Regions from separate parts of the Streptomyces sp. NPDC002870 genome, predicted to be linked through region 4. Evidence: riboswitches for the same ligand, from Rfam matches in the RefSeq annotation. Region 4 holds a riboswitch; each other region holds the start of a gene.
What was found. Region 4 has a riboswitch for cyclic di-AMP ahead of ACFYWY_RS23840 (peptidoglycan DD-metalloendopeptidase family protein). Riboswitches for the same ligand answer to the same signal wherever they lie in the genome.
Positions count from the first base shown of each region.

Region 1: another riboswitch for cyclic di-AMP. It lies ahead of ACFYWY_RS20855 (M23 family metallopeptidase); the one in region 4 lies ahead of ACFYWY_RS23840 (peptidoglycan DD-metalloendopeptidase family protein).
Region 2: another riboswitch for cyclic di-AMP. It lies ahead of ACFYWY_RS07010 (NlpC/P60 family protein); the one in region 4 lies ahead of ACFYWY_RS23840 (peptidoglycan DD-metalloendopeptidase family protein).
Region 3: another riboswitch for cyclic di-AMP. It lies ahead of ACFYWY_RS06560 (M23 family metallopeptidase); the one in region 4 lies ahead of ACFYWY_RS23840 (peptidoglycan DD-metalloendopeptidase family protein).

Region 1 covers NZ_JBIAPW010000016.1:19,222-26,177, reverse strand. Annotated here, with positions in the region: gene ACFYWY_RS20870 (DNA topoisomerase (ATP-hydrolyzing) subunit A) at 1-169, opposite strand, end outside; gene ACFYWY_RS20865 (M16 family metallopeptidase) at 328-1,701, shown strand; gene ACFYWY_RS20860 (M16 family metallopeptidase) at 1,698-3,086, shown strand; cyclic di-AMP (ydaO/yuaA leader) riboswitch at 3,316-3,480, shown strand; gene ACFYWY_RS20855 (M23 family metallopeptidase) at 3,493-4,263, shown strand; gene ACFYWY_RS20850 (GntR family transcriptional regulator) at 4,442-5,119, shown strand; gene ACFYWY_RS20845 (HPr family phosphocarrier protein) at 5,268-5,549, opposite strand; gene ACFYWY_RS20840 (GNAT family N-acetyltransferase) at 5,713-6,956, shown strand, end outside.
Region 2 covers NZ_JBIAPW010000004.1:88,987-95,942, forward strand. Annotated here, with positions in the region: gene pcrA (DNA helicase PcrA) at 1-1,506, opposite strand, end outside; cyclic di-AMP (ydaO/yuaA leader) riboswitch at 1,814-1,977, shown strand; gene ACFYWY_RS07010 (NlpC/P60 family protein) at 1,980-3,170, shown strand; gene ACFYWY_RS07015 (hypothetical protein) at 3,256-3,609, opposite strand; gene ACFYWY_RS07020 (NlpC/P60 family protein) at 3,999-5,054, shown strand; gene ACFYWY_RS07025 (alpha/beta hydrolase) at 5,051-6,172, opposite strand; gene ACFYWY_RS07030 (LuxR C-terminal-related transcriptional regulator) at 6,243-6,938, opposite strand; gene ACFYWY_RS07035 (PspC domain-containing protein) at 6,935-6,956, opposite strand, start outside.
Region 3 covers NZ_JBIAPW010000003.1:400,399-407,354, reverse strand. Annotated here, with positions in the region: gene trmB (tRNA (guanosine(46)-N7)-methyltransferase TrmB) at 1-643, shown strand, start outside; gene ACFYWY_RS06570 (PrsW family intramembrane metalloprotease) at 704-2,059, shown strand; gene ACFYWY_RS06565 (aldo/keto reductase) at 2,056-3,003, opposite strand; gene ACFYWY_RS06560 (M23 family metallopeptidase) at 3,179-4,243, opposite strand; cyclic di-AMP (ydaO/yuaA leader) riboswitch at 4,255-4,411, opposite strand; gene ACFYWY_RS06555 (PP2C family protein-serine/threonine phosphatase) at 4,674-5,837, opposite strand; tRNA gene ACFYWY_RS06550 (tRNA-Met) at 6,032-6,105, opposite strand; gene ACFYWY_RS06545 (LPXTG cell wall anchor domain-containing protein) at 6,231-6,956, opposite strand, start outside.
Region 4 covers NZ_JBIAPW010000020.1:130,797-137,752, forward strand. Annotated here, with positions in the region: gene ACFYWY_RS23835 (alpha-galactosidase) at 1-1,992, shown strand, start outside; cyclic di-AMP (ydaO/yuaA leader) riboswitch at 2,487-2,640, shown strand; gene ACFYWY_RS23840 (peptidoglycan DD-metalloendopeptidase family protein) at 2,645-3,601, shown strand; gene ACFYWY_RS23845 (SGNH/GDSL hydrolase family protein) at 3,761-4,561, shown strand; gene ACFYWY_RS23850 (STM4011 family radical SAM protein) at 4,580-5,521, opposite strand; gene ACFYWY_RS23855 (STM4012 family radical SAM protein) at 5,531-6,880, opposite strand; gene ACFYWY_RS23860 (STM4013/SEN3800 family hydrolase) at 6,877-6,956, opposite strand, start outside.

The sequences.
Region 1 (6,956 bases), on a different contig from region 4:
GGCGATGCACAGGCTTCATGCCGTCACGTGCGTCCGGCAGGGCCCGGGAGTAGATCACCGAGTACGCGTACTCGAGGAAGGAGCCCTGCATTTCGTCCACCACGTCAATGTCGAGGATTCTCTCCTCGAAATCGTCCGGCGGCGGGGTCTTCGTGCTGCGGCGGGCCATCGCGGCTGCTGCTCCTTCGCGTACCAGGTCTGGAACTGACGCCGACCATTGTGGACCGTCCCACTGACAGCGCCGACCGCGACCCGGAACTTCGCCAGGTGTCAGCGCGCTTGCATACAGTGGCAGGACTTCTCCATATCGCGATCGAAGGGACGTACATGCCCATGGGTCACACGGCCACAGCGCAGGCCGGTTCCGGCGGCCTGACAGCGACTGAGCACCGGCTGGCCAACGGCCTGCGCGTGGTGCTCTCCGAGGACCACCTGACCCCGGTCGCCGCTGTCTGCCTCTGGTACGACGTCGGCTCACGCCACGAGGTCAAGGGCCGCACCGGCCTCGCCCACCTCTTCGAGCACCTGATGTTCCAGGGCTCGGGCCAGGTGAAGGGGAACGGCCACTTCGAGCTGGTGCAGGGCGCCGGTGGCTCGCTGAACGGCACCACCAGCTTCGAGCGCACCAACTATTTCGAGACGATGCCCACACACCAGCTGGAGCTGGCGCTGTGGCTGGAAGCCGACCGGATGGGCTCGCTGCTCGCCGCGCTCGACGACGAGTCGATGGAGAACCAGCGCGACGTCGTCAAGAACGAGCGCCGCCAGCGGTACGACAACGTTCCGTACGGCACGGCTTTCGAGAAGCTGACCGCCCTCGCCTACCCCGAGGGCCACCCGTACCACCACACGCCGATCGGCTCGATGGCCGACCTGGATGCGGCGACCCTCGAGGACGCCCGTGCCTTCTTCCGTACGTACTACGCGCCGAACAACGCCGTGCTGTCCGTCGTCGGCGACATCGACCCGGAGCAGACGCTCGCCTGGATCGAGAAGTACTTCGGCACCATCCCGACCCACGACGGCAAGCAGCCGCCGCGCGACGGCTCGCTCGCGGAGGTCATCGGCGAGCAGCTGCGCGAGGAGATCGTCGAGGAGGTCCCGGCGCGGGCGCTGATGGCGGCCTACCGGCTGCCGCACGACGGCACGCGCGAGTGCGACGCAGCCGATCTGGCGCTGACCGTCCTCGGCGGCGGTGAGTCGTCCCGGCTGCACAATCGTCTGGTGCGCCGTGACCAGACGGCTGTCGCGGCCGGCTTCGGCCTGCTGAGGCTGGCCGGCGCGCCCTCGCTGGGCTGGCTGGATGTGAAGACGTCCGGCGGCGTGGAGGTGCCGCAGATCGAGGCCGCGGTCGACGAGGAGCTCGCGCGGTTCGCCGCGGACGGCCCCACGCCCGAGGAGATGGAGCGCGCGCAGGCTCAGTTGGAGCGCGAGTGGCTGGACCGGCTGGGTACGGTCGCGGGCCGCGCCGACGAACTGTGCAGGTACGCGGTGCTGTTCGGTGACCCGCAGCTGGCGCTGACCGCCGTGCAGCGGGTGCTGGACGTCACCGCAGAGGAGGTGCAGGCGGTCGCCAAGGCCCGGCTGCGCCCGGACAACAGGGCAGTGCTGGTCTACGAGCCCATCTCGGCCGACGACGGCGAGGGCGACGACAGCGACGACAGCGACGAGACCAACGAGCACGAGGGGACCGACCAGTGAGCGACGCTGCCGTGACCATGCAGTTCCACCCGCAGCCGGCGGCTGGAGAGGCCAGGCCCTGGGCGTTCCCCGCCCCCGAGCGAGGCACGCTGGACAACGGACTCACGGTGCTGCGCTGCCACCGTCCCGGCCAGCAGGTGGTGGCCGTCGAGATCTGCCTCGACGCACCGCTGGACACCGAGCCGGACGGCCTCGACGGCGTCGCCACGATCATGGCGCGCGCCCTGTCGGAGGGCACCGACAAGCACTCCGCGGAGGAGTTCGCGGCCGAGCTGGAGCGCTGCGGAGCGACGCTCGACTCGCATGCCGACCACCCCGGCGTCCGCGTCTCCCTGGAGGTCCCGGTCTCCCGGCTGCCCAAGGCACTCGGCCTGCTCGCCGAGGCGCTGCGCGCACCCGCCTTCGCCGACAACGAGGTGGAGCGGCTCGTACGCAACCGTCTGGACGAGATCCCGCACGAGACGGCCAATCCGGCCCGCCGGGCCGCCAAGGAGCTCTCCAAGCAGCTCTTCCCGGCCTCCCTGCGCATGTCGCGCCCCCGTCAGGGCACGGAGGAGACCGTGGCCCGGATCGACTCCGCGGCCGTGCGGGGCTTCTACGAGGCGCATGTGCGGCCCGCGACGGCCACAGCGGTGATCGTCGGCGACCTCACGGGGGTCGACGTGGACGCGGTGCTGGCCGACACCCTCGGCGCCTGGAAGGGCGACAGCGTCGCGCCCCGTCCCGTGCCGCCGATCACGGCCGACGACACGGGCCGCGTGGTCATCGTGGACCGGCCTGGCGCCGTGCAGACGCAGCTGCTGATCGGCCGCATCGGGGCGGACCGGCACGACCGCGTCTGGCCCGCGCAGGTGCTCGGCGCGTACTGCCTGGGCGGCACCCTCACCTCCCGCCTGGACCGCGTGCTGCGCGAGGAGAAGGGCTACACCTACGGCGTACGGGCCTTCGGCCAGGTACTGCGCTCCACCCCCGACGGGTCGGGCGCCGCGATGCTCGCCATCAGCGGTTCGGTGGACACCCCCAACACCGGACCGGCGCTGGAGGACCTCTGGAAGGTGCTGCGCACGCTCGCGGCCGAGGGGCTCACCGACGCCGAGCGGGATGTCGCCGTGCAGAACCTGGTGGGCGTCGCCCCGCTGAAGTTCGAGACGGCGGCGTCCGTCGCGGGCACGCTCGCCGACCAGGTCGAGCAGTCCCTCCCGGACGACTACCAGGCGCAGTTGTACGTACGGCTGGCCGAGACCGGCACCGTGGAGGCGACGGCCGCGGCCGTCAACGCCTTCCCGGTGGACCGGCTCGTGACGGTGCTCGTCGGCGACGCCTCGCAGATCGAGGAGCCGGTCAGGGCACTGGGCATCGGTGAAGTGACCGTTGTCACGGGCTGATTGACCGCACGACGATCGGCCATATTCGGCGAACAACTCAAAACAGACAATCGGAACCCCGGCCTCCATAGCGATGCCGGGGTTCTGTCTTATGCCCGGTTTGTTGGAGAGGTTGCCTGTCTGCCCTGTGGCATGCACTACAAAAGGGGCTGTCTGTTTGGTGAATGAAAGATGCCCCGCCTAGCGTCGGTCCGGCTGTCCGCCAGTAGCCCGCCGCACCCGCGGCATCGGACAGCCATCGCCGAGTCCCCGTATGGCGCGAGCCTGGGGAGCCGGGGACCCAATCAGTCCCTGGGGTGAATCGGACGCCTTCGCACCCGTGCGGAGGAGCCCGTAGGAGACCTTCCTGCTCCGAACCCGTCAGCTAACCCGGTAGGCGAGAAGGAAGGAAAGGATCAGCCACTTCATGGCGTTCACCCGTGCCACCGGGAAGCACCGTGCCCCGAGCCGCCTGACGCGCAAGAGCGCGAGCATGGCGGGCGTCGCGGCCCTTGCCACCACCGGCGTCATCGGAACCCTCGCTTCCCCGGCGCTCGCCGCCGAGCCCGGCGCCACCGCGGTCGAGGACACCGGCCTGACCCAGATCGTGGCCGCCGACTCGCTCGCCGACCAGATCGCCGACCAGGCCGCCGCCCAGAAGCGGGAGGCCGACGAGGCCGCCGCCAGGGCGAAGGCCGAGGCCGAGGCGAAGCGCAAGGCCGAGGCCCGCGCCAAGGAGGCTCGCGAAGCCAAGGAGCGCGCCGCCCGCGAGGCCGAGCGCAAGCGCCTCAACTCCTTCCGGCTCCCCGTCGCCGACGCGCACCTCACCACCGGCTACAAGGCCGGCGGCTCGCTCTGGTCCTCCGGCAGCCACTCCGGCGTCGACTTCCGTGCCCCGTCCGGCAGTTCGGTCATGGCCGTCGGCTCGGGCACCGTCGTCGAGGCCGGCTGGGCGGGCGCGTACGGCAACAACATCGTGATCAAGATGAACGACGGCTCGTACACCCAGTACGGCCACCTCTCGTCCATCGGCGTCTCGGTCGGCCAGCGGGTCACCCCGGGCCAGCAGATAGGCCTCTCCGGCTCGACCGGCAACTCCACCGGGCCGCACCTCCACTTCGAGGTCCGCACCAGCCCCGAGTACGGCTCCGACATCAACCCCGTCGCGTACCTGCGCGCCCACGGCGTCGACGTCTGACCGACACCCGAGTGAACGAAGGCCCCGGCCCCCGCCGGGGCCTTCGGCGTTCGGCCCGCTGGCCAAAAGATATCCATGAATTTCCAGGGGCCATCGGAAAATCCGGCCCACTGCAATAGAGTCACCGAACAGGCGTCAATCGGCTGCGTTTCGCGCGGATTAAAGCGGAGGTTCGGTCATGCGCATTCCCGCGCACTCGGTATGCACGGCGATCCGCGACGACATCGTCTCCGGCGTATTCGAGCGCGGCAGCCGGCTCACCGAGGAGCAGCTGGCGCGCCGCTACGGCGTCTCCCGGGTCCCCGTGCGCGAGGCCCTGCGCACACTGGAGTCCGAGGGCTTCGTCACCACCCGCCGCCACGCCGGCGCCTGCGTCGCCGAGCCCACCGAGCAGGAGGCGGCCGACCTGCTGGAGGTCCGGATGCTGCTGGAGCCGCTGGGCGCGGCCCGGGCCGCCCAGCGCCGCACGGAAGCGCACCTCAAAGTCCTGCGCGGTCTGGTCAGACTGGGGCAGGAGCGGGCCCGCCGCGGCCAGGGCGAGGATCTGCGCTCGCTGGGCGGCTGGTTCCACGAGACGCTCGCCCAGGCTTCCGGCAGCCCCGGCCTGACCGCCCTGCTCACCCAGCTGCGGCACAAGATCGCCTGGATGTACGCCATCGACCAGCCCGCCAAGCCCATCGAGTCCTGGGCCGAGCACGGCGCGATCGTGGACGCCGTGGCGCGCGGCGATGTGGAACGGGCGCGGGCGCTGACCGCCCTGCATGCCGAGCGGGCCACGGCCGCGCACCGGCTGCGCCGTCCCGAGCGGGTGAGGACTTCGCAACATGCCGTAAACACGGCAAGCGCCCGCAATTAACAGCCGCACCGTATACAAAGAGAAGATATTCGCGGGGCGGCTTTTATGCTGCCCGAATTCATGGTGCCCGGACCGCAAAAAAGCGGAGCCGCGATCTCCCGAATTCAGGACGCCGCGGCTCCGCCGTCGAGCAATTCGACTGCCAGATTCAGACGGTCTCGGGAAGCTCCTCGAGCCCCTCGGCGACCAGCTTGGCCAGACGGTCCAGGGCGGCGTCGGCGCCGTCCGCCTCGGAAGCGAGCACGATCTCCTCGCCGCCCTGAGCGCCCAGGCCGAGCACCGCGAGCATGGAGGCGGCATTGACCGGGTTGCCGTCGGCCTTGGCGATCGTCACCGGGATGCCGGAGGCCGTGGCGGCACGGACGAAGATGGAAGCGGGGCGGGCGTGAAGGCCCTCGGCCCAGCCGACATTGACGCGGCGCTCAGCCATGGTGTTGCCCTTCAAGTCTTAGCGGTTGTCTAGACCAGTCTCTCATGCGGTTGCGGCGTACTCGCACCGGCCTTCGGCCCGGGAGCGGCCGCCGGTCGGACCTCCTCAGACTGCCCGCGGCCAACAGCCGCCGCTACCGGTGGGTGAGCCGTACGCTTCTGGCATGCAGACCGAGCCGGACCACGCCTACCCCGATCACTGGGAAGCAGACGTGGTGCTTCGCGACGGCGGCACCGCGCGCATCAGGCCCATCACCACCGAGGACGCCGAGCGCCTGGTCAGCTTCTACGAACAGGTTTCGGACGAGTCGAAGTACTACCGCTTCTTCGCACCCTATCCACGGCTCTCCGCCAAGGACGTCCACCGCTTCACCCACCACGACTATGTGGACCGGGTGGGTCTCGCGGTCACGGTCGGCGGTGAGTTCATCGCGACTGTCCGCTACGACCGGATCAACGCGCAGGGCCGCCCCGCGAGTGCCCCCGCCGACGAGGCCGAGGTCGCTTTCCTCGTGCAGGACGCTCACCAGGGGCGCGGGGTCGCGTCCGCGCTGCTCGAACACATCGCGGCGGTCGCCCGCGAGCGCGGGATCCGGCGCTTCGCCGCCGAGGTGCTGCCGGCCAACAACAAGATGATCAAGGTGTTCCGGGATGCGGGCTACACCCAGAAGCGCAGCTTCGAGGACGGCTCCGTCCATCTGACCCTCGACCTGGAGCCGACCGCCGAGTCCCTCGCCGTGCAGCGCGGCCGCGAGCAGCGCGCGGAAGCCCGTTCCGTGCAGCGCCTCCTCGCCCCCGGGTCGGTCGCGGTCATCGGCACCGGCCGCGCGCCGGGCGGTGTGGGCCGCACCGTGCTGCGCAACCTCCTCGACGCCGGGTACACCGGTCGTACGTACGCCGTGAACCGCGCCTTCCCCGAGGGGCAGCGGGAGGTGGACGGCGTCCCCGCTTTCCGCTCCGTCGGCGAGGTCGGGGAGCCGGTCGACCTCGCGGTCGTCGCCGTTCCCGCCGAACGGGTGCCGGAAGCGGTCGCCGACTGCGGCGAGCACGGCGTCCAGGGTCTGGTCGTCCTCACCGCCGGATACGCCGAGAGCGGCGCAGCCGGGCGGGAGCGGCAGCGCGAACTGGTGCGGCAGGCCCGCTCGTACGGCATGCGCATCATCGGCCCGAACTCCTTCGGCATCATAAGCACGTCGGACGCCGTCCGCCTCAACGCGTCCCTCGCGCCCCACTCCCCGGCGCCCGGCCGCATCGGCCTGTTCACCCAGTCCGGCGCGATCGGCATCGCCCTGCTGTCGGGCCTGCACCGGCGCGGCGCGGGCCTGTCCTCCTTCATCTCGTCGGGCAACCGCGCGGACGTGTCCGGCAATGACTTTCTGCAGTACTGGTACGAGGACCCGGACACCGA
Region 2 (6,956 bases), on a different contig from region 4:
GATCTTCTCGCGCAGCGCGAGGGCGTCGATCATCGCCTCGGCGCGGTCGCCGATACCGCGCTTGGGGACATTGAGGATGCGGCGCAGCGGGACATTGTCCTCGGGGTTGGCGAGAACCCGCAGATACGCGAGGACGTCCCGGACCTCCTTGCGCTCGTAGAAGCGCACTCCTCCGACGACCTTGTACGGCAGTCCGACCCGGATGAAGATCTCTTCGAAGACACGGGACTGGGCGTTCGTACGGTAGAAGACGGCGACATCGCCCGCCTTCGCGTCGCCTGCGTCCGTCAGCCGGTCGATCTCGTCGGCGACGAACTGCGCCTCGTCGTGCTCGGTGTCGGCGACATAGCCGGTGATCTGCGCGCCGGCGCCGGCGTTGGTCCACAGGTTCTTCGGGCGGCGGCTTTCGTTGCGCTCGATGACGGCGTTGGCGGCGGAGAGGATCGTCTGCGTGGAGCGGTAGTTCTGCTCCAGCAGGATCGTCGTCGCGTCCGGGTAGTCCTCCTCGAACTGGAGGATGTTGCGGATGGTCGCGCCCCGGAAGGCGTAGATCGACTGGTCGGCGTCGCCGACGACGCAGAGCTCGGCCGGGTCGTCGTCCGGGCCCGAGGGACCCACCAGCTCGCGTACGAGTGTGTACTGAGCGTGGTTGGTGTCCTGGTACTCGTCCACCAGGACATGGCGGAAGCGGCGCCGGTAGTGCTCGGCCACGTCCGGGAACGCCTGGAGCAGATGCACCGTCGTCATGATGATGTCGTCGAAGTCCAGGGCATTGGCCTCGCGCAGCCTCGCCTGGTACATCCGGTACGCCTCGGCGAGCGTCTTCTCGAAGCCGTCGACAGCCTGGTCGGCGAAGGTCTCCTCGTCGATCAGCTCGTTCTTCAGGTTCGAGATCTTCGCGCTGAAGGACTTCGGCGGGAACTTCTTGGGGTCGAGTTCCAGATCACGGCAGACCAGGGCCATGAGGCGCTTGGAGTCGGCGGCGTCGTAGATCGAGAACGACGAGGTGAAGCCGAGCCTCTTCGACTCACGGCGCAGGATCCGGACGCAGGCGCTGTGGAAGGTCATGACCCACATGGCGTTGGCGCGCGGGCCGACCAGCTGCTCGACGCGCTCCTTCATCTCGCCGGCGGCCTTGTTCGTGAAGGTGATCGCCAGTATCTGGCCGGGGTGGACGCTGCGGGTGCCCAGCAGATGCGCGATCCGGTGGGTCAGCACCCGGGTCTTGCCGGACCCGGCCCCGGCGACGATGAGCAGCGGCGAGCCGGTGTGCACGACGGCGGCACGCTGCTGCTCGTTCAGCCCCTCGAGCAGAGCGGCGGGGTCCACGACGGTGCGCGGGGCGCCGTCGCGGTGGTAAGGGTCCCGGGCCGGGGGGACGTCGTAAGCGCCCTGGAAGAGATCGTGAGGGATCTCCTCCGGGGCCGAGTCCTCGGGTGGCGGCGGGTGGTGCTCCGCGCTGGGCTGGAGGTCCGCCAGGAAGCTGTCGTCAAAGAGGCTGCTCATCGCTCTACGAGTCTAGGCCGCCGCACTGACAGCTCGCCGCCGCATTGGGATACGGCGGCGATGCGGCGGCGATACAGCGGGCATACAGCGGCCATACGGCGGCGCGATCCCGCCGGGCACGACGCCCGCGACCCTCCGTGATCGGGCCGCGTCGCCGGGTCATCATGCGGAAGGTATCGGTCCGACGATCACCAAGGTCACGAAAATGTATCGGACATATCGAACATCAACCTTCACAGCAGCCACACCAGTTGGCTAGCGTGCTCCCCCAGGTGGCCCGTATCCCCCTGGCGATCCACGCCACATCGGGCAGCCTGCGCCGAATTCGGGCTTTCCGCAAGGAAGTTCGGAACCGGGGACCCACCATGCACAACCGGGGTGAATCGGACCGTGCCCCATCCGGTCCGTAGGGCGATCTTCCGTTCCGCCCGAACCCGACAGCTAACCCGGTAGGCGGTCCACGGAAGAAGGAGATGCCGGCCTTGGCGTCGCATCGCAAAACGCGAACCGTTAAGACCTCCCCCGCCGTCGGGTTCACGACGGCAGCCCTCGCCTCCGTCACCCTGTTGTCGACGCAGAGCGCCAACGCCGCACCCGCCGAGCCGAAGCCCTCGGTCGAAGACGTCCAGAAAAAGGTCGACGACCTTTACCGGCAGGCCGGCACGGCGACCCAGAAGTACAACAAGGCCAAGGAAGCCACCGAGGAGAAGCGCCGCGAGGTCGACGAACTGCTCGACGACGCCGCCAAGCGCACGGACAAACTCAACGAGTCCCGCCGGGAGCTCGGCACCTACGCGGCCGCGCAGTACCGCACGGGCGCGGTCACCCCGACCGCCGCGCTGATCTTCGCGGACAGCCCGCAGGCGTACTTCGACCAGACGCAGCTGATGGACCGGATGACCGACCGTCAGCGCAGCGCCATCACGGACTACGAGACCCAGCGGGCCGCGGCCGCCGAGCAGCGAGCGGAGGCGACGAAGAGCCTCGAGTCGCTCACCCGCTCCCAGCAGGCTCTGCGCACCAGCAAGAAGGACGTCCAGGCGAAGCTCGCAGAGGCGCGCACGCTGCTGTCGAAGCTGACGGCCGAGGAGAAGGCGCGGCTCGCGGCGATCGAGCGCCAGAAGGAGGAAGAGGCCCGCCGCAGGGCCGAGGCCAAGGCCCAGGAAGAGGCAGAGGCCCGTGCTGCGGCGGAGGCCGAGCGCCGGCGCCAGGAGCAGGAGCAGAACCAGGGCGGCAGCACAGGCACAGGCACCGGGTCGGACACCGGCACCGGCACCGGCACCGGCACTGGCTCCACGGGTGGCGCCACGTACGCGGCCAAGGCCGAGAAGGTCCTGTCCTTCGCCCGCTCCCAGATCGGCAAGCCGTACGTCTGGGGAGCGTCGGGCCCGAGTTCGTACGACTGCTCGGGACTGACCCAGGCCGCCTGGAAGGCGGCGGGCGTGGACCTGCCGCGCACCACCTGGGACCAGGTGAAGGTGGGCGAGCGGGTCGAGACGAAGGATCTGCTCCCGGGTGACCTGGTCTTCTTCTACGACGACATCAGCCACGTCGGCATCTACATCGGCGACGGCAACATGATCCACGCGCCCAAGCCGGGTACGAACGTGCGCGAGGAGTCGATCTACTACATGCCGATCTACGGCAGCGTGCGCCCGGCCTGAGACCGGCTCACCGCACGAACGCCCGGGGCCGACAGCGGCGCCCGGGCGTTCTCATGGCCGGCTCACGCCCGGCTCACGGCCCCGCTCACGTCCAAAGCGTCGCGATGAAGATGTTCGCGACCGTCAGCCCGCCCACCGCGCCGAACAGCGCCTTCTCCGCCTTCTCTTCGTCCCGCTTGACGTACACCAGGCCCAGGATCACGACCAGCACCGCCAGCTTGATGCCGACCTTCAGGTTGTTCACCGGCTGATCGTCCGCCTGATTCAGGCCCACCAGCGCGACGCCCGTGATCAACATGGTCAGCGCGCCGTGCAGCATCGCCGGGGTGAAGCGGGCCGTCCCCGCGCCCATCGCCTTCATCTGAGTGAGGAAGCCGCCGAGCAGCGACGCGATGCCGATGATGTGCAGGGCGACGAAGACATTTATGAGTACGTCCATGTCGCGGAGCCTAGCCCTCCCCATACCACCGATCTCCAGGCAGGTATGCCTCATTCGCCGCATCGGTCACAGCGCCACGGGGATCCGGGCCGGCACCATCAGTTCCGCTCTCAGAAAGCGGTCTCACATGTCCAGCTTCGGGCAGTACCGGTCCACGCCTCATTCCCACGACTCCCAGGTTTAGCGTCCTTGCTCAGGTGACCGACTCCCCACCGCCGCCGAGCTCCTGGGCGGCAGTCGGCCACCCCCGCCGAGAACTCCGGCGGCGGGCCGCTCCCCTGTGCGGACCGCCGTCGGACTCGGCTCGGACTCCGCGTCTGGCTCGGCTCGGACTCGGAGCCGGACTCGGACTCGGACCACAGGGAAGACGGAAGGACGTGGACGCCCTCGTGGCAGCGCACCGGAAACCCAAGCAGCATCCGCTCAGCGGGCCCGCCGCACGGACCGCCGCCACCCTCGCGCTCGCCGGCGCAGCGACCGCCACCGCATTCGACGGGACCGGGCACGCCGAGCCCCGTCTCACTCCCGCGCAGATCAAGGCCAAGGTCGACAAGCTCTACCAGGAGGCGGAGGCCGCCACCGAGAAGTACAACGGGGCCAAGGAACAGACCGCGAAGTCCCGGGCGTCGCTGGACCGGCTGCGCGAGGAGGCCGCCCGCAGGACTGAGCGGCTCAACGCCTCACGCAACGCCCTCGGTTCGATCGCCACCGCCCAGTACCGCGCCAGCGGCATCGACCCGGGGTTGCAGCTCGCCCTCACCTCCGATCCCGACGAGTATCTGGAGCGGGCCGCGCTCGCCGAGCGGGTCGGCACACGGCAGGCGGACGCCATCGGCGGTGTGCACCAACAACTCGTGGAGATCGCCCGGTTGAGAGCCGAGGCGGGCGAGCGCATGGACGTTCTCAAGGCCCGGCAGACCGAGCTCGCCCAGCACAAGGCCACCGTCCAGGACAAGCTCGCGGCCGCCGAACGCCTCCTCGCCGAGCTCACCGCCGTACAGCGCGCCTCGTACGAGAGCTCGAACAGCGCGGAAAGCCCCGCGGACACGCGTGCCGACCGGTCAGCCGTCCCGCGCGGCTCCCTCGATGCCCCCAACCCCCGTGCCGCCCAGGCCGTCGCGTACGCCTACGGAGCGCTCGGCAAGCCGTACGTCTGGGGCGCGACCGGGCCCGCCTCCTTCGACTGCTCCGGGCTCACCCAGGCCGCCTGGGGCTCCGCCGGGATCGCGCTGCCACGCACCACGTACACGCAGATCAACGCGGGCCGACGGGTCTCCCGTTCCCAACTCGCCCCCGGCGACCTGGTGTTCTTCTACTCCGGTATCAGCCACGTCGGCCTGTACATCGGCGGCGGCCAGATGATCCACGCCCCGCGCCCCGGCGCCCCGGTCCGCGTCGCGCCGATCGACGAGATGCCCTTCGCGGGCGCGACCCGCCCCGCCTAGGCCGGCGGGGTGAGACCCGGCCGCAGTTGCTGCGTCAGCCACTCGAACGCGTAGGGCAGCTGCCTGCTCCACACCGGAGTGACATGCCCGCCCTTCGTCGCCCGTACATCCACCTTCGTCGGTGGCTTGGCCGCCCGCTTCAGCGCAAGTCCCGGCTCGTACCCGTCCGCGCCCTCACCCGTCGCCAGCAGCGAGACCCGCGGCGGGGTCTTGGCCGACTTCAGGATGTGCAGGACGTTGTTCTCCGTGCGCAGTCTCGGGTCCGCGGCAGTCAGCGAGTGGGACTCGGCGGCCGGGTCGTTGTAGCCGGAGAGGCTGACGGCCGCGCTGTAGCGGTCGGGATGGGCGAGGGCCAGCTTGGCCGCGCCGTGCGCGCCCGCCGAGTAGCCCGCGATCGCCCAGTTCTCGGGTGCCAGCGACACCCGGAAGTTGTCGGCGACCATCTTGCGTACGTCGACGGTCAGCCAGCTGTCCGCATTCACCTTGCCCGGTATGTTCGCGTACCCGGTGTCCGCGTCGCCCAGCATGGTGCGCGGCGACACCACGATGAAGGGCGCGACCCTGCCCGACTCGATCAGCGGCTGCACCCGGTCCTGGAACTTCAGCGTCCGGAACCAGTTCTTCGAGGAGCCGGGGAAGCCCGCGAGCACCTCGACGACCGGGAACTTCTGGTCGCGGTACGCGGGGTCGTCGTACTGCGGCGGCAGCCATACGTACACCTCGCCCACGACGCCCGAGACGGCGCCCTTGAGCTCGGTGCGCCGCAGACCGCTGCCGAGCGACGGGTCTTTGACCTTCTCCCACTTCTGGATCGCCTTCGGCAGCGCGGAGATCTGCTTGCCGCCGGTGCCGTTCGGCCCGAGGTCGAGCGCCGATTCGACATGGTCCGCCGTGCCGAGCAGATCGTCCCAGCTGTCGTAGAGGCCATTGGCGTTGTTGACCGCCACGAACACCACCAGGACCGCCGTGGCCTGCGCGAAGAGCACCATGAGCAGCCGGCCTGCGCCCCGCACCAGGGCGGGTCCGCGCAGCCGGCTCCAGAGCAGCAGCGGCAGCAGTACGGCAAACACGACCAGGACGATCGTGATCAGGAAGAAGGGTTTCCCCGTCAAATTCATCACGCAGAACAAGAGGTGAACATGGCATAGACGGTTGCCCGGCTATGTACCGGTTACCTCACGATGGAACCTAAACCAGACGACGGGCCGTCGCCCATCGCGTCAGCTCGTGCCGGTTCGAGAGCTGCAGCTTCCGCAGCACCGCCGACACATGCGACTCCACTGTCTTCACCGAGATGAACAGCTGCTTCGCGATTTCCTTGTACGCGTAACCGCGCGCGATCAGCCGCAGCACCTCGCGTTCCCGCTGGGTGAGCCGGTCGAGGTCCTCGTCCACCGGCGGCGCGTCCGTCGAGGCGAAGGCGTCCAGCACGAAGCCCGCCAGCCGCGGTGAGAACACCGCGTCCCCGTCCTGCACCCGGAAGATCGAGTCGACCAGATCCGTGCCCGTGATCGTCTTGGTGACATAGCCGCGGGCGCCGCCCCGGATCACCCCGATCACGTCCTCGGCCGCGTCCGAGACGGACAGCGCCAGGAAGCGCACCGGGTTCTCCGACGCCGCCATCAGCGAGGCGCAGCGGCGCAGCACCTCCACCCCGCCACCGCCCGGCAGATGCACATCCAGCAGGACGACCTCGGGCCGGGTCGCCGTGATCACGGTGACCGCCTGGTCGACGTCGGCGGCCTCGCCGACCACTTCGACACCGGTGCGGTCGGTCTGGCCGATTTCGGCCTGCACTCCGGTGCGGAACATCCGGTGGTCGTCGACGAGCACGACCCGTGCGCGCCGCTCGGCAGTCTCTCCAGCAGCCTCGGTCTCGGTCATTCGCCCGCCCTCTCCATC
Region 3 (6,956 bases), on a different contig from region 4:
CGTGACCGCCGGGCAGGGCGATGCGCTTCAGCGGCTGTGGCCCCTCTGGGGCCTCGACATCGACGGGCACCGCGTCCTCGACCTCGAGGAGATGTTCGGCGGACTGCCCGTCGTCCTGGAGATCGGCTTCGGGATGGGTGAGGCCACCGCGCAGATGGCCGCCGCGGACCCCGGCACCGGGATTCTCGCCGTCGACGTCCACACCCCCGGCCAGGGCAATCTCCTCGGTCTCGCGGAGCGGAACGGACTGTCCAACATCCGGGTGGCCAACGGCGACGCGATCATCCTCCTGCGGGAGATGCTCCCGCCCCGCTCGCTCGACGGGCTGCGCGTCTTCTTCCCGGATCCCTGGCCCAAGAAGCGGCACCACAAGCGGCGGCTGATCCAGCCCGAGTTCCTCTCCCTCGCCGCCACCTGCATGAAGCCCGGCGCGATCCTGCACTGCGCGACCGACTGGGAGCCGTACGCCGAGCAGATGCTCGCGGTGCTCTCGGCGCATCCGGACTTCGAGAACACCCAGGAGGACGGCGGCTACGCCCCGCGTCCCGCCTTCCGCCCGCTCACCCGGTTCGAAGGCCAGGGCCTGGACAAGGGCCACAATGTGCACGACCTGCTGTTCCGCCGCCCGTTGAGGCCCGCGTAACCCTGAGTAGCAGCAAGGACACCGTCGCCAGTTGTCAGTGGCCCTCGTTAGGGTCGATGGGTGTACGAGTCGTCCCCGCAGGACCCCGCACCGGATCCCGCACCGCATCCGGCAGTCCCGGCGTTCGAGCAGCAGCACATCGCCGAGCTGCTCGCCGCCGTGCCGGAGCGTGCCCGCTGGCGCTACAAACCCCGCCGCGCCTCCCGGATCTGGCGCAGCAGGGCGCTACGAGCGGGGGCGCTGATCACCCTGCTGGCACTCTCCGGCCTCGTCATCCTCGCGCTCGTACGCGAACAGACCGGCACCCACGGCTTCCTGGTCGGTCTCGGCCTCGCGACCCTTCCCGTCCCGCTCCTCACCGCGGCCTTCCGCTGGCTGGACCGGGTCGAGCCGGGGCCCTGGCGGAATCTGCTGTTCGCGTTCGCCTGGGGCGCGTTCGCCGCCGCCCTCGTCGCGATCATCGCGAACTCCTTCGCGACCCGGTGGATAGCCACCGCCACCGCCGACCCGGCGAGCGCGGACACGCTCGGCGCGACGGTCATCGCCCCGATCGTCGAGGAGAGCGCGAAGGCCACGGCCATCCTGCTGATCTTCATCTTCCGCAGACAGGACTTCACCGGGCTCGTCGACGGCGTGGTCGTGGCCGGCTTCACCGCGACCGGCTTCGCCTTCACCGAGAACATCCTCTACCTGGGCAGCGCCTTCGGCGAGGACCAGGAGATAGGCACATCGGGGCTCGCCTCCGTGACCGCGGCGACCTTCTTCGTACGCGTCGTGATGTCGCCGTTCGCCCACCCGCTCTTCACCGTGCTGACCGGCATCGGCTTCGGGATCGCCGCGCTCGCCACCCGGCGACAGCGCATCCGCCGGATCTTGCTGCCGCTGCTCGGCCTCGCCCTCGCCATGGGCATGCACGCCCTGTGGAACGGCTCGTCGTCGCTCTTCGGCCCGTGGGGCTTCTACGTCGTGTACGGAGCGTTCATGGTCCCCGTCTTCGGGCTGCTGACCTGGCTGACGGTCTGGACCCGGCAGCGCGAACTGCGCACGATATCCACCGAGCTGCCCGCGTACGCCGCGGCCGGCTGGCTGACCGCCGCCGAGCCGGGCGCGCTCTCCTCGATGCGGGCGCGCACGATGGCCCGTGACGTCGCCCGGCGCGCGCACGGACCGGCCGCCGCGCACGCCGTGTCGGAGTACCAGCGGTTCGCGACGTCCCTGGCCTTTCTGCGCCACCGCGCCCACCGCGGCGCGGCGGGAGCGGACTTCGCGGAGCGCGAGCAGGAGCTGCTGCACCACCTGTGGCAGCGCAAGGACGTCGCCGCTCCCGCGCTGACGTACGCGGCACGGGCGACGGGCCGGGTGTGGACGCCGCCGCCGTACCGCGACTACGGCGGCTACAACCCGTACCGCAGCTAGATGTCCGACGCCGCGGTCAGCTCGGCCAGCTCGTCGGCCGTCAGCTCCAGCTCGGCGACCGCGGTCAGCGCGGGCAGCTGCTCGACCGTGCGGGCCGAGGCGATCGGCGCGACGACGGTCGGCTGTGCGGCCAGCCAGGCGAGTGCGACGGTCGCGATCCGCGCGCCACGGTCCCGGGCGACCTTGTCGAGCGCGGCGAGGACCGCCAGGCCCCGCCCGGTCTCCAGGTGCTTGCTCGCGCCTGCGGCCCGTGCGCTGTCCACCGCCACACCCGGCCGGTACTTGCCGGTGAGGAAGCCGGAGGCGAGCGCGGAGTAGGGGACGGCGGCGAGCCCGGCACGGGCGGCGGTGTCCCGCAGCTCGCCCTCGTACGTGTCACGGGAGACGAGGTTGTAGCGCGGCTGGAGCGCGACGTAGCGGGCAAGTCCCTCGCGCTCCGAGAAGTCCAGGGACGCCTGGAGCCGCTCGGGGCTGAGGTTGGAGGCGGCGATGGCACGGACCTTGCCGTCCCGCACCAGCTGGTCGAGAGTCGTGATGATCTCCTCGACGGGGACGCTCGGATCGTCGAAGTGCGTGTAGTACAGGTCGATGTAGTCGGTACGCAGCCGCTTCAGGGATTGCTCGGCAGCGGCCTTGAGGGTGGTGGCGGAGAGTCCCCGGTACTGGGGGTGCGCGCCGGCCTTGGTCGCGACGACGACGTCGGAACGGTTGCCGCGCGCGGCCAGCCAGTTGCCGATGACGGTCTCGGACTCGCCGCCCTCGTTGCCCGGTGCCCAGGAGGAGTAGGCGTCGGCAGTGTCGACGAAGTTGCCGCCGACGGCGGTGTACGCGTCGAGCACGGCGAAGGACTGCGCCTGGTCGGCGGTCCAGCCGAAGACATTGCCGCCGAGAGCGAGCGGGGAGACGGCGATGCCGGACGAGCCGAGGGTTCGCAGAGAAGTCATGGGTGGATCAACGACCGTGGCGGCGCGGGCTATTCCGGCTCTGCGCCCTGCGCCGGTGTGCGGTCTGCGCCGGTGTGCGCGCTGCGGTCCACGCGCTGTGCCGGTCTACGCGCTGTGCCGGCAGCCCTGGCGTCGGGGGGTGTGCGCCAGAGCTGCCGGGGACTGTGGCGCACGATCAGATGCTGAGGCCCTTGCCGCGCAGCCATGCCATCGGGTCGAGCCCCGACCCGCCCGGCGTGTGGACCTCCAGGTGCAGGTGCGGGCCCGTCACGTTGCCCGTCGCGCCGACGCGGCCGATCGTCTCGCCCGTCGTCACCTTCTGGCCGGCGCTGACCGAGATCGAGGACTGGTGGGCGTACCAGACCTCCGTGCCGTCCTCGAGCTCCAGCACCGTGCGGTAGCCGTAAGAACCGGACCAGCCCGCCGACTTGACGGTGCCGCCGTGCACCGCCTTGACCGGCGTGCCCGTGGGGGCCGCGAAGTCCAGGCCGGTGTGGTAGCCCGAGGACCACATGGAGCCGGACTCGCCGAACGTGGAGGTGATGGTGTACGAGGAGGTGGGCAGGGCGTAGCTCTTGGCGAGCTGGGCCAGCCGCTCGGCCTCTGCCTTCGCCGCCGCGGCCTTCTCGGCCGCGAGCTTCTCGGCCTCGGCCTTGGCCTCCGCCGCGGTCTGCTGCTTCGCGGCCTCCGCCGCGGCCTTCTCTGCCGCGAGCTTCTCCGCGGCCGCCTTCGCCTCGGCGTCGGCCTCCGCCTGCTGCTGCTCGGCCTGCTGGAGAATGCGGGCGCGCAGCGCCTCACCGGCGCCGGCGGCGCTGTCCGGTCCGGCCTCGGCGCCGGAGTCCGAGGCGAGGGTCATCGCCGTGAGCGGGGCCGCGTTCACGTTCCCCGCGTCGGCGTCCGACGCGTCGTCGGACATCAGGGAGCCCACGCCAGGCAGGGACTTGGCTTCAGGCAGGTTGTCCGCGATCGAGTCGGGAAGAGATATGGAGACCGGCGGCTTGTCCTGCGCGGTGGCCATGCCCCCCGCGCCTACCGCGGCGATCACGCCTACGCCGAGCACCGTGGAGCTGCGGGCGAGCCCGCCGCGCTGCTTCATGACACGGTGCCTGCCGCGCACCGGACGGACGGAGTCCTCGGTGGGGTTCCATTCCTCCCATGCCCGCTCCGCCGGTTCGTTGCCGAAGAAGTCAGTTTCCAGGGTTCCGAAGGGAGCTTCGGGGGCAGGCTTGTTGGACGCCACGGAGGCGTGCTCCTTTCCTTCCTTCTCGCCTACCGGGTTAGCTGACGGGTTCGGAGCAGGAAGGTCTCCTACGAGCGCCTCGAACCGCGGAAAGAGCGGCAAAAGGTGCCCGATTCACCCCAATTGGTGGTTCCCCGGTTCCCTTGCGGGATTCGGCGCGTGCGCACGGTGCCGTCTCTTGCGACGACTGGGACAACCGCGCTGCGTTATCGAACGTTAATAGACGCCGGGGCTGTATTCCAAGCTGTTCCGAGTGATCATTAGCGACTTTGACGGGGACTTACCAGGACACAAGCGGCCGGAATCGGGCGACTTGATCGACACCCGGACCGGAACTTTCGTCTGACAGTGCATCAGATGTTATCGGTGGGGTGCGCCTCGACTACGCACGGTGCCGGTCCTGCGGCGGCCCATGGCCGCGCGATGGCCTTCAGTCGCTTCGGTGATCAGAGCCTCCAAGGGCTTTGATCACCGGCACGATCCTGCGGCGGTCCGGCTGCGCCTCGGTGGGGCGGCTGACCGCCAGCAGCGCCATGTCGTCCGTGGTCCCGCCGCCCGTATGCCGTCGTACATCGTCGACGAGCGCGTCCAGCAGCTCCTCCGGCCCGGGAAAGAGCCGGCCCGCGAGCCGCCGGCCGGGGTCGTAGAAGACGCCGCCCTTGTCGCGCGCCTCGGAGAGACCGTCCGTGTAGAGGAGCAGCGTCGCCCCGGGAGGCAGCGGATGCGCCTCCGAGCTGTCCGGCCACGCCCCCAGCTCGCCCATTCCCAGCGGCAGCGCGGCCTGGGTCGGCTCCAGGATGTCCAGGTCCCCGTCGGCGTACAGCACCAGCGGCTCCGGGTGGCCCCGGTTCACCACCCGCACCACGCCCTCGCCGGGCGGGATCTCGGCGAGCACGGCGGTGGTGAACCCCTCGACGGCATCCAGTTCGTCCCGCCGTGTGCCCTCGCGAGCCAGCGCCCGCTCGAGACGCGCGGCGACCCCTTCGAGGGAACTCTCCTGCTCGGCGACCTCCCGGAACGCCCCGAGGACCACTGCCACCGTCTCGACCGCCCCCACCCCCTTGCCCCGTACGTCCCCGACCACCAGCCGCACCCCGAAGGGCGTGTCCTGTACGGCGAAGAGGTCGCCGCCGATGAAGGCGTCCGCCTGCGCCGCCTCGTACCGCGCGGCGATCTGCAGCCCGCCGATCCGGGCGGCGGGGGCGGGCAGCACGGCGCGCTGCGCGGCCTCGGCGATCACCCGGGCGGAGGCGAGGCGCTCACGACCGAGCCGTACGAGGCGATTGATGAGCAGCGCGAGCCCGGCGACCGTGAGCACGGTGAACAGCTCGGTGAACGAGGTGACCTCGGACACGGTCTCGTTGTAGTAGCGAAGACCGAGCACGGACAGGGTCGCCGCGATGCCGGTCAGCAGTGTGGCGATCCAGGAGGAGAAGGGCGCGGCGATCAGCGGGGCGGCCGCGAAGAACGGCACGGCCGTGAATCTGGGCGGGGTGAAGTAGTCGAAGACAAGACCGCCGACGATCATCAGCGTGGGGAGCACACGGACGACGCGAGGAGCGCTGTAGCCGCCGTCCTGCTGTCGGTGCACCACCTGACATCTCCTGCCCGTCCGCCTGGCTGCGGACGGTACCGCGCCCTTCCCAGGCTGGCTGTAGCCGCGCCGGGGGGCGACTCACCATCGGCCAACCGGACGACGCGGGCGTGAGCGAGGGAGACGTGGGAGACAAGTGAGGAGATACGACAGTGGCCCGGCACTCTTGTCGAGTGCCGGGCCACTGCCTTCAGTAGCGGGGACAGGATTTGAACCTGCGACCTCTGGGTTATGAGCCCAGCGAGCTACCGAGCTGCTCCACCCCGCGTCGGTAAACACAACCTTACGCCATCCGGAGCAAGATCAACTCCATTTAGTGCGTGAGCCTGTTCTGACGCCCCTCCGAAGGCCCTCCGGAGGGGCGTCGCCCACGGCTGGGCGCAACGCGCTGCTTCAGCGGCGGCGCAGGCGGAGTGCGGTGAGCGCGCCGCCCGCCGCGATCAGGGCCGCGGCGGCGATCGCCGCGTACCAGGTGGAGCTGGAGGCTCCGGTGCTGGCGAGGGCGCCGGTGGTGGTGACGGAGTCGTTCGCGGCAGCCGCGGCCGAGGTCGTGGCGGAGGCCGACGGGGTCCCGGACGGCGTCGCGGACGCGGTCGGGGAGGGCGAGGCGGACGCGGTCGGGGAGGGGGCCACGGTCGGCTTGCCGCTCGGGTCAGTGCCGCGCTCGGGGGCGACCGTGATCTTGGCCTCGGCCTCCAGGAACGGCATCGTGTTCCCCTCGGTCAGCGACGTCGTCGCCCGCAGCGTGAGCTTGACCGGCTTCTGGATGCCCTTGAAGTCGATGACGCGCACGCGAAGGATGTAGCGGTGCAGCTTCCCCTTCTCGGTGAAGTAACTCTTGGGGAGGTCGGCCAGCTGCCACCTGTCCAGGCCGGGCACCTTCGGGGCCCTGACCAGCTTGCCGTCGCCGAGCCACTCCTCGATCACCAGCTCCGGAACCTCACCGTCGGCGTCGGGCTCCGGAGCGATCTCCAGGGTGGTCGCCAGGTCGGTGTCGAAGGTCCCCTCGCCTTTGAGCTGGTGGAACAGGTCGACGTTGCCCCACAGACCGGGCTTGATGGGCTCGTTCTCGTCGGTTCGGAGCCACATGGAGGCGGGTGCGGCGTTGATCTTCGGGCT
Region 4 (6,956 bases):
CGGATCGCCGGCGCCGACGCCGAGGCACTCGCGGACCGGGGACTGCCGCCCGACTGGCCCTTCGAGTCGCGGCTCGACGGCCACGAGGAGTACCCGGTCGAGGGCGGACCCCGCTTCGTACGCCCGGCGCTCTCCGTCCGTACACCCCAAGTGCGCGGCACGGAGTGGACCTTCGCCGGTCACGCGGTGGACGGCGACGAGCTGCGGCTCCGCTTCACCGACGCCGTGCACGGCCTCGGTCTCACCCTGCACCACCGGATGCGCGACGACGCGGACGTCATCGAGCGCTGGGTCACCGTCGCCCGCGAAGTCGCCCACGAGGGGGACGGCCCCGATCTTGAGCTGCTGAGGGCCGACGCCGCCGCCTGGACGCTGCCCCCGCGCGAGGGCTGGCGGCTCAGCCAGCTGCACGGCCGCTGGGCGGCCGAGTCGCTGCTCGTACGGTCGGAGCTGACCTACGGCGAGAAGGTGATCGGCAGCCGTCGCGGCCACACCGGACACCAGCACCTGCCGTGGGTCGCGCTGGATGCGGAGGGGGCCACGGAGGAGCGCGGTGAGGTCTACGCCTGCGCCCTCGGCTGGTCCGGGTCCTGGCGGATCTCCGTGCAGCAGCTGCCCGACGGACTCGTACAGATCACCGGCGGCGCGGGCTACGACGAATCGGGACTGCTGCGACTCGCGCCCGGCCAGTCGTACACCTCACCCGTCTTCGCCGGGCTGTGGACCGACGGCGGATTCGGCGGGGCCAGCCGGGCCTGGCACGCCTGGCAGCTGGCGCATGTGATCCCCGACGCGGCGACCGAGCGGCCCGTCCTCTACAACTCCTGGGAAGCCACCGGTTTCGACATCTCAGAGAAGCAGCAGCGGGCGCTCGCGCAGCGGGCGGCGGCCATGGGCATCGAGCTGTTCGTGGTGGACGACGCGTGGTTCGGCCAGCGCACCAGCGACCGGGCCGGGCTCGGCGACTGGACGCCCAACGCCGAGCGCTTCCCGCAGGGACTCGGGCCGCTCGCCGACGAAGTGCACGCGCTGGGGATGCAGTTCGGCATCTGGGTCGAGCCGGAGATGGTCAATGCCGACAGCGACCTCTACCGCGCGCACCCCGACTGGGTACAGCACCACCCGGGCCGCGCCAGGACCGAATTCCGCAACCAGCTCGTGCTGAACCTCGCGCGCGAGGACGTACAGGCCTATCTCTGGGAGCAGTTGGACACGCTGCTCAGCAGCGCGCCCATCGACTATGTGAAATGGGATTTCAATCGCTGCTTCACGGACGCCGGCTGGCCCGGGGAGGAGTACCCGCAGAAACTGTGGGTCGAGCATGTGCACGCGCTGTACGCACTCCTCGACCGGTTGCGGGCCGCGCATCCGTCCGTCGCCTTCGAGTCCTGCTCGGGCGGCGGCGGCCGGATCGACCTCGGCATCCTCTCCCGTACCGACCAGGTGTGGACCTCCGACAACACCGATCCGCTGGACCGGCTCGCCATCCAGCAGGGCTTCACCCAGCTGCACCCGGCGCGGGTCATGGCGGCCTGGGTCACCGACAGTCCCAATGTCCAGCTCAACGGCCGGTTCAGCACGCTCCGTTTCCGCTTCGTCAGCGCGATGGCCGGTGTTCTCGGCGTCGGCGGCGACCTCACCGAGTGGACCGATGAGGAGCTCGCCGAGGCACGCGGCTGGGTGGACCTCTACAAGAAGATCAGGCCGCTGGTGCAGCACGGCGAGCTGCACCGGCTGCGGGTGCCCGAGGGCGGGCTCAGTGCCGTGCAGTACGTGCGCGGCGACGAGAGCGTCGTCCTCGCCTGGCTGCAGGCGCAGCACTACGGCGAGCGGCCGCCCGGGCTCAGGCTGCGCGGCCTCGATCCGGCAGCCGCCTACGAGTGCCTGGACACCGGCGCCGTACACCGGGGGGCCGTACTCCTGCACCACGGACTGCATACCGGGCTCAAGGGCGACATGGACGCCACAGTGATCCGGCTGCGCCGCCGCTAGCCAAATCCGACTCCGACTCGGCCGCCGACGCGAACTCTGCCGGTGGTCGTCGGCGACGGCACTTTGTCCGTATTTGCGGTCGATAGCGGGAGGCGGTTTCCGAATTAAGGCGGCGGGAGCCGGTGGAATTCCTGTGGCGATGACAGGAATTAGGGGGTAAGTGGGAATGATCGGTAAATAGTCATTAAATGACGCTTCTGTCCGAATTGACCTGTTCGGCATGACGTGCCCCATCTACGGGTGAGATGAGACGCGGCCCGTGAGCAGGATCATATTCGTGACGGTGTGTGGTGGTCCGGCGGAGGCTGAATTCCGTTGCGGGAAGGAAAGTTGAGACCCGGTTGAGATCCACATTTTACGGAGGGTAACGGGAATTCTCCGGCGATATCGCATGGATCATTGGCCCAGGAAAGTGATGGCTTGTACCCGCCCGTCCGTCTCGCTTACGTTCCCGTCAATCCGGACGGACCGCCTAATCCTGCCGCCGACCGGAATTCGAAAATCCACCCACGTGTGGCAGGAGCGGGGGACCCAGGTAGTACGCCGATTCCGGAGTTCCGGACGGCTCGGGGTTTAGTCGCGCATTGCGCGGCCGGGCATCTCCAGCCCGAACCCGACAGCTCACCTCGTAGGCGCCGGAGAGGAATGCGCCATGCCCGCAAAGGGTAAGCACCGCCGTCCCAAGACCAGCCCGATCGCGCGCGGCTTCGTCGCCGCCGGCACGGGTGGCGTCGCCATCGCGCTTCCGCTGATGGGCGCCACCGGCGCCCACGCGGCGGGCAAGACCGCCCCCGCCGTGGCGCCCGCTACGGCAGTGACCGCCGCCGCGGCCCCTGCGGTGGCCAAGCCGGCCACCGTCCCGACCACGTACTCCGTCGTCTCCGGTGACTATCTGGCCAAGATCGCCAAGGAGCACGATGTACGCGGCGGCTGGAAGAAGCTGTACGAGGACAACCGTGAGCAGGTCGGCGAGAACCCGTCGCTGATCCACCCGGGCCTCAAGCTGACCATCGGCGCCAAGTCGAAGGCGAAGGCTCCGGAGAAGGCGCAGCCGCGCCACGAGAGCCAGGACCGGTCCGAGTCCAAGGCCGAGTCCAAGGTCCCGTCGAAGACCGCGTCGAAGGCCAGCGCCCCCTCCGGCTCGGACTCCGCCGCGCAGTCCGCCTCCGGCGACACCACGAGCGCCTCGCAGACCAGCGGCTCAGGCTTCACCGCCCCCGTCGACGGCGCGAGCGTCACCACCCCCTACCGCATGACCGGCGCCATGTGGTCCAGCGGTTACCACACCGGTGTCGACTTCGCGGCCTCCTCCGGCACCACCGTCAAGGCCGTCGGTCCGGGCACCGTCGTCTCCGCCGGCTGGAGCGGCGCGTACGGCAACGAGGTCGTCATCCAGCACAGCGACGGCAACTACTCGCAGTACGCCCACCTCTCCTCGCTCGCCGTCTCCGCCGGCCAGAGCGTGAGCGGCGGCCAGCAGATCGGCCTTTCCGGCTCCACCGGCAACTCCAGCGGCCCGCACCTGCACTTCGAGATCCGCACCGGCCCGAGCTACGGCTCGGACATCGACCCGCTGGCGTACCTGCGCCAGTTCGGCGTCTCCATCTGAGGCGCAGGCGCACACCGCTCTCGACTCCCCCCGTCCGGCGGCGCGGGGGAGTCGGCGTATTCCGGGTTGGACGAAACTTGACCGGTGGCATACATCACCCCTCGTCAACCCCTCCTTACGGTCGCGTAGGTCACATCCGTAAGGGAAAGATATGGTCTCGTGGCAGACGATTCGAGAACAGGGAACGTAGGGAACAAGGGCGCTTTCGGGTCGTACGCGGCGATCGGTGACAGCTTCACCGAGGGCGTCGGAGACCCCGGCCCGAACGGGATGTACGTCGGCTGGGCGGACCGTTTCGCGGTCCTGCTCGACGACCGGACGCCGGAACACACCTTCAGGTACGCCAACCTCGCCGTACGCGGGCGTCTCCTCGACCAGATCGTCGAGGAGCAGGTGCCGAGGGCGAAGGTACTCGCCCCGGACCTGGTGACGTTCTGCGCCGGCGGCAACGACATCATCCGGCCGGGCACCGACCCCGACGACGTGGCCGAGCGCTTCGAGCGCGCCGTCGCCGACCTCGCGAGCGTGGTCGGCACGGTCATGGTGACCACCGGATTCGACACGCGCGGGGTGCCGGTGCTTCGTCATCTGCGCGGCAAGATCGCCACGTACACCGCGCATGTACGGGCCATCGCCGACCGCTACGACTGCCCCGTCCTCGACCTCTGGTCGCTCAAGTCCGTCCAGGACAGGCGGGCTTGGGACACCGACCGGCTGCATCTGTCGCCGGAGGGACACACCCGGGTCGCGCTGCGCGCCGCCCAGGTGCTCGGACTCGATGTGCCCGCCGACCCCGACCAGCCGTGGCCGCCCCAGCCGCCGCGCGGCCCGCTCGAAGTGCGCCGCGACGACGTCCACTGGGCCCGCGAACACCTGGTGCCGTGGATCGGCCGACGGCTGCGCGGCGAGAGCTCCGGCGACCATGTCGAGGCCAAGCGCCCGGACCTGCTGCCCCTGTGACGTCGGCGGGTCGGGGTGCTACGGCCCTTCCGGCCTCCGAGTCTTCAAGGGCGCACCCAAGCTGACTGGGATCGGCTTTCCCGCTCCGTACGACGGCTGAGGAAAGGCGGGCACGGCGGGCACGGCCGGGATCCGCTCCAGGACACCGCCCGCGAACACGTCGTACAGCGGCAGCGCCTCCAGATGGACATAGCCGATATGGCAGTCGCAGACGGCTGCCGGACAGCCGCGCGGGCGCAGCGCCCGCCGGTAGGAGCCGTCGTAGAGATTGCCGAGCTCGTCCGGGACGAAGTGGCAGCGCCGCACCGTTCCGTCGCCGTCCACCGAGATCACCGACTCGCCCGTCCGGCACGGGAGTCCTGCCGAGCGGTGCGGATCGCGGCTGTACGGGAAGAACGGGTCGAGGTCCGTCCACTGAGCGGCCTCGGCGTCGGTGTAGCTGCGTCCCTCGGCCGCGTTCACCCAAAGATAGACAGGCGAGGGCAGATCGGCGCGCAGACGGCGGGCCTGGGCCAGGTGCTCGGGGAAGCCGACGACGCCGACGCTGAACCGGACCCCGCGCACAGACAGGTCACGGCACTTGCCGAGGAAGCGGTCGTACGGAGTCTGGCCCGGGTGGTACGTGCACCAGAGCGCGAGGGTGTCGAGATCGGCGTCCGCGACCCAGCCGGTGCGGCAGCTGAGGTTCGTCTGGATCGCGACCCGGCGGATGTGCGGCAGCCGGGAGAGCTCCGTGATTGTGCGGCGGTACCAGGAGCGGACCAGACCCTCGCCCCACGGAGTGAACAGAATCGACAGCTGGTCGTCCGTCTGCTCGGACGCCCAGGCGGCGAAGCGTTCGAGCGCGGAGCGGTCGGCACGCAGCTGCTCGGAGCTGTCGCGCCGCTTGGCGAAGGGGCAGTACGGGCAGTCGTAGTCGCAGGAGGCGAGCGAGCCCCGGTAGAGGATCGTCAGGTCCACAGCTTCGCCTCACTTGAGTTCGTACGCGGCCATGTCGGCGCGTACGGCGGGGGAGAAGAGCTCGGGGCCCACGGCGTCCGAGTGGGCCAGACCCTCGGCGGTCAGTCTCAGCCGGTCGGGCGCGGCGCTCTCGTCGAGCCAGCCGAGGGCGGCGAACCGGTCGAGCTCGAACGGGAAGTCCTCGACGGGCCGGCGGCCGAACCGCTCACGGTATCCGGCCACTTCCATGCCCTCGGCCTGGAGGAGCGACTGAAGGAGGTGGCGGCGGCGCGCCTCGTCCTCGTCGACCTCGCGCCCCACTTCGGCGCGGCTGAAGTCCTCGGTCGCCGTGTAGGTGTCGATGATGCCGCGTATCTCGCGCATGTCGACGGCGTAGTCGAAGGAGTAGTGCAGGGTCGAGGTGTAGGAGCGGGCGCCGCAGCCGAGACCGATCATGCCGTCGGTCTGGCATGCGTAGTCGTCCGCGCCCTGCGGCGGCGCGTCCGCGCGGCGGAACATCCGCATCGACACCTGCTCGTAGCCGTTCGAGAGCAGATGGTCGCGGCCCTCGCGGTACAGGAGCAGCCGCTGGGCGTCCCAGGCCCGATCGCCGGCCTCTCCGGCACGGCCAAGACCGGTCAACGGCCGCACATACAGGGGATAGAGATACAGCTCCTCGGGCTGCCAGGCGAGCGCGGCGTCCAGTGACCGCCGCCAGGTGTGCTCGGTCTGGCCGTCGATGCCGTAGATGAGATCGATGTTGAGGACGGGTATGCGGGCGTCGCGGATCCGGGCCAGGGCCGACTCGACGTCGGCGCGGCGCTGCGGGCGTACGGCCGCCCTGGCCTCCTCGTCGACGAAGCTCTGCACGCCGATGCTGAGCCGGGTGGCGCCCCGCTCGGCGAGGACGGTGAGCCGGTCGGCGGTCGCGGTGGCGGGGGACGTCTCGACGGAGAGCGGGACAGCGCGCAGATCGGCGCCCATCCGCTTCTCGGCGATGTCGCAGAGCCGGTCCAGCTCCCCGGCGGTGAGGAAGGTGGGGGTGCCGCCCCCGAACGCGGCCGCGGCGAAACGTACCGGCTCGGCGTCCCCGAGGGCGTCGCGCACGGCGGTCGCCTGGCGGTCGAGCGCGTCGAGATAGCGCGTGGTGAGCTCGTCGGGAGCGCCTATCCGCGTGAAGAGATTGCAGAAGCCGCAGCGGACCTCGCAGAACGGTATGTGGAGATAGAGGGAGAGCGCGTCCTTGCGTTCCCCCGCCCAGCGCTCGCTCAGCGCGGGCCGTCCGTTCCCCGGAAAGGGCCGGTAGGCCGTCTTGTGCGGATAGGCGTAGACGTAACTCTGGTATGGGCGCGGTGCGCTGCTCCGGAAATTGCTGCTCATGCTTCGGCCTCGAGGAAGAAGTGGGCGTACGGAACCGTCCAGACCACGTCGTGGCCGAGCCGGTGGCCGGTGAAGC